One region of the Streptomyces hawaiiensis genome, then DNA from elsewhere that is predicted to be linked to it. Evidence: riboswitches for the same ligand, from Rfam matches in the RefSeq annotation. Region 1 holds a riboswitch; the other holds the start of a gene.
The links. Region 1 has a riboswitch for thiamine pyrophosphate ahead of thiO (glycine oxidase ThiO). Riboswitches for the same ligand answer to the same signal wherever they lie in the genome.
Positions count from the first base shown of each region.

Region 2: it holds a riboswitch for thiamine pyrophosphate, as region 1 does, so the genes downstream of both, CEB94_RS29175 (thiamine ABC transporter substrate-binding protein) here and thiO (glycine oxidase ThiO) in region 1, are expected to answer to the same signal.

Region 1 is NZ_CP021978.1:2,444,641-2,449,042, reverse strand. It holds gene pknB (Stk1 family PASTA domain-containing Ser/Thr kinase) at 1-215, opposite strand, end outside; gene CEB94_RS11295 (thiazole synthase) at 309-1,106, opposite strand; gene thiS (sulfur carrier protein ThiS) at 1,109-1,309, opposite strand; gene thiO (glycine oxidase ThiO) at 1,306-2,478, opposite strand; TPP riboswitch at 2,476-2,587, opposite strand; gene CEB94_RS11280 (avidin-fold protein) at 2,640-2,990, shown strand; gene CEB94_RS11275 (NAD(P)/FAD-dependent oxidoreductase) at 3,023-4,264, shown strand; gene CEB94_RS11270 (Rv2175c family DNA-binding protein) at 4,376-4,402, shown strand, end outside.
Region 2 is NZ_CP021978.1:6,288,717-6,293,118, reverse strand. It holds gene CEB94_RS29180 (ABC transporter permease) at 1-895, opposite strand, end outside; gene CEB94_RS29175 (thiamine ABC transporter substrate-binding protein) at 934-1,971, opposite strand; TPP riboswitch at 2,096-2,202, opposite strand; gene rlmN (dual-specificity RNA methyltransferase RlmN) at 2,242-3,348, opposite strand; gene CEB94_RS29165 (hypothetical protein) at 3,517-4,062, opposite strand; gene CEB94_RS29160 (acyl-CoA thioester hydrolase/BAAT C-terminal domain-containing protein) at 4,163-4,402, opposite strand, start outside.

The sequences.
Region 1 (4,402 bases):
CGGGCCACGGACTTCGCCTCGCGGATGAACCGCTCGACGAACGAGGCGTCGACCGCGAGCGCGGGGTGCATCACCTTCAGCGCGAGGACCCGGTCGAGCCGGGTGTCCACGGCCCGGTAGACCGTGGCCATCCCGCCGACCGCGATCCGCGCGTCGATGCGATACCGGCCGTCGAGCACCTGCCCGACCAAGGGGTCCTGAAGGGTCGTGTCCACGCAGGCGAGTGTACGAGCCACGACCGACAGCCCCGTCCCCCCGGCGGTTTTCGCGGCGGGACTGCAGCCGACCTGTGACGTGTGTCGCGCGCCCTACCGGAACGCGGGCCGCTCCGGGTCCAGCGCGGGCATGCCCTCCGTCGGTGAGGAGGCCTCCGCGAAATGCCGCCGTGGGATACGCCCGGCCCGGTACGCCAGCCGCCCCGCCTCCACGGCATGCCGCATGGCGTCGGCCATCAGCACGGGCTCCTGTGCCCGCGTCACCGCCGAGGCGAGCATCACAGCCGCACACCCCAGCTCCATCGCCAGCGCCGCGTCCGAGGCCGTACCGGCGCCCGCGTCCAGGATCACCGGCACGCGCGCGTGCTCCACGATCAGCTGGAAGTTGTGCGGGTTGCGGATCCCGAGCCCGGAGCCGATCGGCGAGCCCAGCGGCATGATCGCCGCACAGCCCGCGTCCTCCAGCTTCCGCGCCAGCACCGGGTCGTCGTTGGTGTACGGCAGCACCGTGAACCCGTCGTCGACCAGTGTCTCGGCGGCCTCCAGTGTCTCGATCGGGTCCGGCAGCAGGGTGCGCTCGTCGGCGATGACCTCCAGCTTGACCAGGTCCGTGCCCAGGGCCTCGCGCGCGAGGCGGGCCGTGAGGACGGCCTCGCCGGCGGTGAAGCAGCCCGCCGTGTTGGGCAGCACCCGGATGCCGAGCCGGTCCAGGACGGACAGCACCGAGCCGTGCACCGAGGCGTTCACCCGGCGCATCGCGACCGTCGTCAGCTCCGTCCCGGACGCGACCAGCGACCGCTCCAGCACGTCGAGGCTGGGCGCCCCGCCCGTGCCCATGATCAGACGGGATGTGAAGGACGTACCACCGAGGACAAACGGATCATCGGCCATGGTCAGCCTCCTTGGACGGCGGTGAGCACTTCCACGCGGTCTCCCTCGGCGAGGGATGTGGCGGGCCACCGCGTGCGCGGGACGACGGTTTCGTTGAGGGCGGCGGCCACGCCCGAGGGCGAGGCGGTGAGCGACTTCACGACGGTGTCGAGAGCGGTGCCGGGCCGGACGTCCCGGGGCTCCCCGTTGACGGAGATGTTCATGCGGGCTGCTCCGTGAGTGCGGTGGCGGGGCTGAAGCGCTTCGGGCTGAAGGGGCGGGCCTCCTCGGGGAGTTCACCCGTCGCCAGGACGTGCGCCATGGCGTCGCCGGTCACCGGGGTGAGCAGGACGCCGTTGCGGTAGTGCCCGGTGGCCAGCAGCAGGCCCTCCAGACCGGTCGGGCCGAGCAGCGGCGCGTTGTCCGGGGAGCCGGGCCGCAGTCCGGCCCGGGTCTCGGTGAGCGGCAGCTCGGTGATGCCCGGGACCAGCTCGTGCGCGTCGCGCAGCAGCTCGTACACGCCGCCCGCGGTCACGGTGGTGTCCCAGCCCAGCTCCTCGCTGGTGGCCCCGACGACCAGTTCACCGCTCGCGCGCGGCACCAGGTAGACGTGGCTGCCGCGCACCACCGCGCGCACGGTCCGGCTCAGGAACGGCCCGTGCCGCTGCGGCATGGTCAGCCGTAGGACCTGCCCCTTCACCGGGCGCACGGGAGGCAGCACATCCTGCGGTACGCCCGCCAGCCGCCCGCTGAGGCTGCCCCCGGCGAGCACCACCTGCCCGGCGGCCGGCTCGGTCCCGTCGGCCAGGACGACACCCGTGACCCGGTCCCGTACGACGGTCAGCCGCTCCGCCCACACCCGGTGGAAGACCACGCCCGCCCGCTCGCACGCGGCGACCAGGGCACCGGCCAGCCGCCGCGGGTCGATCTGGTGATCGCCGTCGACCCGCAGCCCGCCGCGCACGCCCGGCGCGAGCATCGGCTCCAGGCGCCGGCACTCGCGCCCCGACAGCCACTGCGACTCCAGGCCCGACTGCTGCTGCAGGGCGTGCAGTTCGCGCAGGTGGGCCCGGTCGTCGGCGTCCAGGGCCACGGCGAGGGTGCCGCAGCGGCGGTAGCCGAGGTCCTGGCCGGTCAGCTCGGTGAGCTCGGCGGCGAAGTCCGGGTAGCGCCGGGCGGAGGCGAGGTTCAGGCCGAGCAGGGTCTGCTCGCCGTAGTGCAGTTCCGTGACGGCGGCCAGCATGCCGGCGGCCACCTGCGCGGCTCCGCCGCCCGGCTCGGGGTCCACGACGGCCGTGGCGAACCCGCGTTGCGCGGCCCGCCAGGCCGTGACCAGGCCGATGATCCCGCCCCCGATGACCAGGACGTCTGACGATGTGGACGTAGGCGACATGGGCGTCCAGCCCCTCCCTTCGCCGGCATGACCCGGATCAGGTTCGTACGGTCGGAGGCCGCCAGCCTCCCTCTCAGCCCGGTGCGTCCGGGCTCCCGCGAGTGCTTTACGTTGGCCACCCTAGCCCGATGCCGTGTGCCGCAGTAAGGGAGCCTCCGCCCATGGCCCGATCCCTCGACGGTCTCGTCCTCGCCCCGGTCGCCGACCAGGCACCGGGCCAGGTGGGCACCCGCACCCGGTTCACCTACCACGAGCGGGAGGGCGAGATCTGGGCCGAGTACGCGGGCGGCGACGTCGTACGCGGGCATCTCGTGGGTACCCGGGAAGGTGACCGGCTGGACTTCCGGTACGTCCAGCTCAAGCGGGACGGCACCACCTCCTCGGGGCACTGCGTGTCCACGGTCGTGGAGCTGCCCGACGGGCGGGTGCGGCTGGAGGAGACCTGGGAGTGGGAGTCCCGGCGGGGCAACGGCACGAGCGTTGTGGAGCAGGTCACGGCGCATGAGCACTGACTGACAATTCGTCAGGTGTCTATGGTGATCAGGTGAGCGAGCAGACGCAGGAACCAGGTTCGTCCGCGCCGCGGCGCGTCGTCGTGGCGGGTGCGGGCATGGCCGGCGTGCAGACCGCCGTCGCGCTGCGTGAGCAGGGCTTCGCCGGCGACGTGATCCTGATCGGCGCCGAGCCCCACCAGCCCTACGACCGGCCCCCGTTGTCCAAGGCCGTCCTGCTCGGCAAGTCCGAGGGTTCCGCCTTCGACGTCGACTTCGAAGCCCTCGGCATCGAACTGCGGCTCGGCTGCGAGGTACTGGGCCTGCGCCCCTCCGACCACGAGCTGGACACCGAGGACGGGCCCGTGCCGTACGACGTCCTGGTCGTCGCGACCGGCGCCGAACCGGTCGGGCTGCCCGGCGCGGAGGGCGTGCCCGGCGTGCATCTGCTGCGCACCCTGGACGACGCCGAGCGGCTGCGGCCGGTGCTGGCCCGCCGACACGCCATCGTGGTCGTCGGCGCGGGCTGGATCGGCGCGGAGTTCGCCACGGCCGCCCGCGAGGCGGGCTGCGCGGTGACCGTCGTGGAGGCCGCCGAACGGCCGCTCGCCGGGGCCCTGCCCGCCGAGGTCGCCGCCCCGATGGCCGGCTGGTACGCCGACGCGGGCGCGGTCCTGCGGACGCACGCGCGCGTGACGCGCGTCGAGCCGGGCGCGGTCCTCCTGGACGACGGCTCGCGGCTGCCCGCGGACGCGGTCGTCGTCGGTATCGGCGCCCGCCCCGCGACGGCCTGGCTGGCCGGCTCCGGGATCGAGCTCGGCTCCCACGCGGAGATCGTGGCCGACCAGCATCTGCGCACGGCCGTGCCGGATGTGTACGCCGTCGGCGACTGCGCCTCCTTCCCCTCGGCGCGCTACGGCGAGCGCCTGCTGGTCCACCACTGGGACAACGCCCTCCAGGGGCCGCGCACGGTCGCCGTGAACATCGTCGGCCGGGCCACGGGGGAGACACCGGCGGTGTACGACCCGGTGCCGTACTTCTGGTCCGAGCAGTTCGGGCGGTTCGTCCAGTACGCCGGGCACCATCCGGCCGCGGACACCACCCTGTGGCGGGGTGACCCCGCAGGACCGGCCTGGACGGTCTGCTGGCTGCGCGGTGAGCGGCTGATCGCACTGCTGGCGGTGGGGCGGCCCCGGGACCTGGCGCAGGGCCGCCGTCTGATCGAGTCGGGCACGCCGATGAACCGGGTGCTGCTGGCGGATCCGGCCAGGCCCATGAAGGCCGCGACGGCGTAGGCGCCGGGGCCGTCGCGGAGGGCCGGGGACGGCGCTGCCGGGTCCGACGCGTCCGCCCGGGTGGGCCGGGCCGACTTCCGACTGTCAGTGGCAGATGGCAGGCTGGTTTCCGTGACCGAGATTGACGCAAAGATCGAT
Region 2 (4,402 bases), 3.8 Mb from region 1:
GCTGCACCAGCACCGCCAGCGGCAGCACGAGCAGCACGGCCACGGTGACGAGCACCCCGCCCAGCAGCGCCCACTGCCCCGCGCCGCGCGGCCGGCGCGCGGTCGCGGAGGCGTCCATCAGCCGCAGCGCGGTCTCCCGCCGCCGCACGGTCCAGGCGTGCACCGCGAGGATCGCGCCCACCGCGACGAACTGGATCATGGTCAGTACGGCCGCGGTGGACAGGTCGAAGATCTCGGACGTCTGCCGGTAGATCTCCACCTCCAGGGTGGAGAAGGTGGGCCCGCCGAGAATCTGCACGACGCCGAAGGAGGTGAAGGTGAACAGGAAGACCATGAGCGCGGCGGCGGCCACGGCCGGGGCGAGGGCGGGCAGGGTGACCTGCCGCCAGGCCCTCAGCGGGGACGCGCCGAGCATCCGGGCCGCCTCCTCCTGCCGCGGGTCGAGCTGCGCCCAGAGCCCGCCGACGGTACGGACGACGACCGCGTAGTTGAAGAAGACGTGCGCGAGCAGGATCGCCCAGACGGTGGTGTCCAGCCGTACGCCCCACAGTTCGTCGAGCAGCCCGCCCCGCCCGACCAGCGCCAGGAACGCCGTACCGACGACGACCGTCGGCAGCACGAACGGGACGGTCACGACCGCCCGCAGAACCTGCTTGCCGGGGAAGTCGAAGCGCGCGAAGACGTAGGCGCCGGGGAGCGCGACGAGCAGCGTGAGCGCGGTGGAGACGAACGCCTGCCAGGTGGTGAACCACAGCACGTGCCGGACGTCGGACTGCGCCAGCACCTCCCCGATCCGCCCGAGGTGCCAGGTCCCGTCGGTCTTCAGGCCGCGCGCGACGATCGCGGCGACGGGGTAGGCGAAGAAGACCGCGAAGAACGCGACGGGCACGGCCAGCAGACCGAACCGCGCCGCCGCGCCTCGCCTGCGAGCGGCTACTTCAGTACGAGTGAGGTCCACGACTTGACCCACTGGTCACGGTGGTCGGCGATCTTCGCCGGGTCCATGGTCTCCGGGTCCTTCGCCTGCGGCCCGTACTTCACGAACTCAGTCGGCACCTGGGCGCCCTCGCGCACCGGGTACACGAACATGTTCATCGGCATGTCCTCCTGGAACCGCTGCGTGAGCAGGAAGTCCAGGAACGCCTTGCCGCCCGTGGGGTTCTTCGCGTTGCTGAGCAGCCCGGCGTACTCGACCTGCCGGAAGCAGGTGCCCTCGGCGACCCCGGTCGGTGCCGTGCTCGGCTTCGGGTCGGCGAAGACGACCTCGGCGGGCGGCGAGGAGGCGTACGACACGACGAGCGGACGGTCGCCCTTGGCCTTCTTGCCGCCGGCCGAGCCGGAGAACTCCTCGTTGTAGGCCTGCTCCCAGCCGTCGACGACCTTCACGCCGTTGGCCTTGAGCTTCTTCCAGTAGCTCTCCCACCCGTCGTCGCCGTACTGCGCGGCGGTGCCGAGCAGGAAGCCGAGGCCGGGCGAGGAGGCGGAGGCGTTCTCGGTGACGAGCAGGTTCTTGTACGCGGGCTTGACGAGATCGTCGAAGCTCTTCGGCGGCTGGATCTTGTGGTCGGCGAAGTACTTCTTGTCGTAGTTGACGCAGATGTCGCCGGTGTCCACGGGCGTGACCCGGTGCTTGTCCTGGTCGACGCGGTACTCCGCCTTGATCCGGTCGGCGCCCTTCGCCTCGTACGGCTGGAAGAGGCCGTTGTCGAGGGCGCGCGACAGCAGCGTGTTGTCGACGCCGAAGAAGACGTCGCCCTGCGGGTTGCCCTTGGTCAGGATGGCCTTGTTGACGGCCTGCCCGGCGTCGCCGTCCTTCAGGACGTCGACCTTGTAGCCGGACTGCTTCTCGAAGGCCGCGATGACGTCCTTGGACGCGGCCCACGAGTCGTGGCTGACGAGCGTCACGGTCTTGGAGTCGCCGGACCCCTGACCGCTGTCGGACGACCCGCACGCGGCGAGAGTACCGACCATGCCGAGCCCGACGACCACCGCCGTCAGCCGCTTTGCGTTGATGCTCACTGAATTCCTCCTGGAGTGACCAGGAGAAGACGCGGCCCTGCCCGGGACTTCCGAGGTCCCGGGCAGGGCGCAACAGCTCGAGTGGTGACCGATCTCCCTACCCAGAATGACCTGGGCCAGGTTCGGAGGGTCTGCGGCCGTGTGCCGCACTCTCAGCGCTGTGGCGCTCCCCTGTCGGAATATGCAGGTGTCGAATATGAAGGTGTGCTTACGACGGCCAGACTACCGTTCGGTGGCCGCGAGCTGACCACACGCCCCGTCGATCTCCTGACCACGGGTGTCCCGGATCGTCACCGGCACACCGTGGGCGGCGATGGCCTCCATGAACGCCTTCTCGTCCTCGGGCCGTGAGGCGGTCCACTTGGAGCCGGGCGTCGGGTTCAGCGGGATCAGGTTGACGTGCACCGGCCTGCCCTTGAGCATCCGGCCGAGCCGGTCACCGCGCCACGCCTGGTCGTTGATGTCCCGGATCAGCGCGTACTCGATGGACAGCCGCCGCCCGGACTTGGCGCTGTACTCGAAGCCGGCGTCCAGCACCTCGCGGACCTTCCAGCGCGTGTTCACGGGGACGAGGGTGTCGCGCAGCTCGTCGTCGGGGGCGTGCAGCGAGATGGCGAGGCGGCACTTGAAGCCCTCGTCGGAGAACCGGTGGATGGCCGGGACGAGCCCGACCGTCGAGACGGTGATGCCGCGCTGCGAGAGCCCCAGCCCGTCGGGCTCGGGGTCGGTGAGCCGCCGGATGGATCCGATGACCCGGTTGTAGTTGGCGAGCGGCTCGCCCATGCCCATGAAGACGATGTTGCTGAGCCGCGCGGGACCGCCGGGGACCTCCCCGTCCCGCAGGGCCCGCATGCCGTCCACGATCTGGTGCACGATCTCGGCGGTGGACAGATTCCGGTCGAGACCGGCCTGCCCGGTCGCGCAGAACGGGCAGTTCATCCCGCATCCGGCCTGCGAGCTGATGCACATGGTCACCCGGTCCGGGTAGCGCATCAGCACGGACTCGACGAGCGTCCCGTCGAACAGCCGCCACAGCGTCTTGCGGGTGGTGCCCTGGTCGGTGGACAGATGCCGCACGACGGTCATCAGCTCGGGCAGCAACGCCTCCTGCAGCCGCCCCCGGGCACCGGCCGGAATATCGGTCCACTGCTCCGGATCATGCGCGTACCGCGCGAAGTAGTGCTGCGAGAGCTGCTTGGCACGAAACGGCTTCTCCCCGACAGCGGCTACGGCCTCCTTGCGCTCGGCAGGAGTGAGATCGGCGAGATGCCGCGGCGGCTTCTTGGCTCCGCGGGGGGCTACGAAAGTGAGTTCTCCGGGTGCAGGCATAACCCTCCCAGTGTCGCAGATCAACTCGGGGAGCCCAGGCCGGAGAGGGGTGGGGGTGGTCACCTGTGGGTGCCGACTGTCAGCGTTGGTCGGTCTCGGACGGCCCAGGGGGCTCGCGGTCGCGATCACCGCTTTACGAGTTCGAGCCGGTCCCTAAGCGGACAACTCTCAGGTGTCCGCGCCGTTGGTGGTCGGCAGGAGTGCGGCCAATTCGGCGTCGTCCGGGCGGTGGGCCGCCTCGGCTGCCTTACGCAGAACTGCGCGGTCGACCTTGTCCACATCAGCGATTAGACGAATCACCACGCCGTCGTCGGGCACCGCGTATTCGTGGCTGTCACCGGCCTTGCGGTACCAGGCGTCGCCGTCGTGCTCACAGGTGACCTGCTTCTCTGACACCTCGCCCAGCGGCTGCTTGGGGCAGCTCTCCGCCGTCATCGTGCCATGCCCCACGAAGAGGCCGAACTTGGTGGCACCCTTCTCGGACCGATACGCGGCAACGAACTCGTCGTTGTACTCGCCAACCGACTCCTGGAACACGGTGTAGCCGGAGACCTTGGTGACATAGACGAGTTCCGGCGCGACCCCCCAGTCTCCCGCGGCGGCGTCAAGGTCGGCGCTGTCGGCGGCCGTACCGCCGCTCTTGTCCGCGTCGCATCCTGTAAGGAGAACGGGCAACAAGAGAAGGGGGAGCAGCGCACGCGCGGGTCGCATCATGCGCACATCCTTTCGCATGGGCATGCCACAGGCACAGCACTTTCTGGATTCCCTCAGATCCCGACCAGGCCGGTCACGGCACAGCCGACCTGGTGCGCGATCAACCACCGCCGAGCAGATCGAGGATGTGGGGCCACGCCGCCTCGCCCAGGAGCGCGTCGGCTTCAGCTGTGCCCCCGTACTCGAAGTGCCCGGACGCCGGCGCCGGGCTCTCGCCAGGAAGGCGTGGTCGGTGGCCGGCGTCGTCACGGGCGATCAGACGCACGGTCGCCCCGGTCGAGCGCCGGCGCCGAGCCAGCTGCCGAGCGAAGGGCAGCGACGGCCACATCGCGTCGTCGCC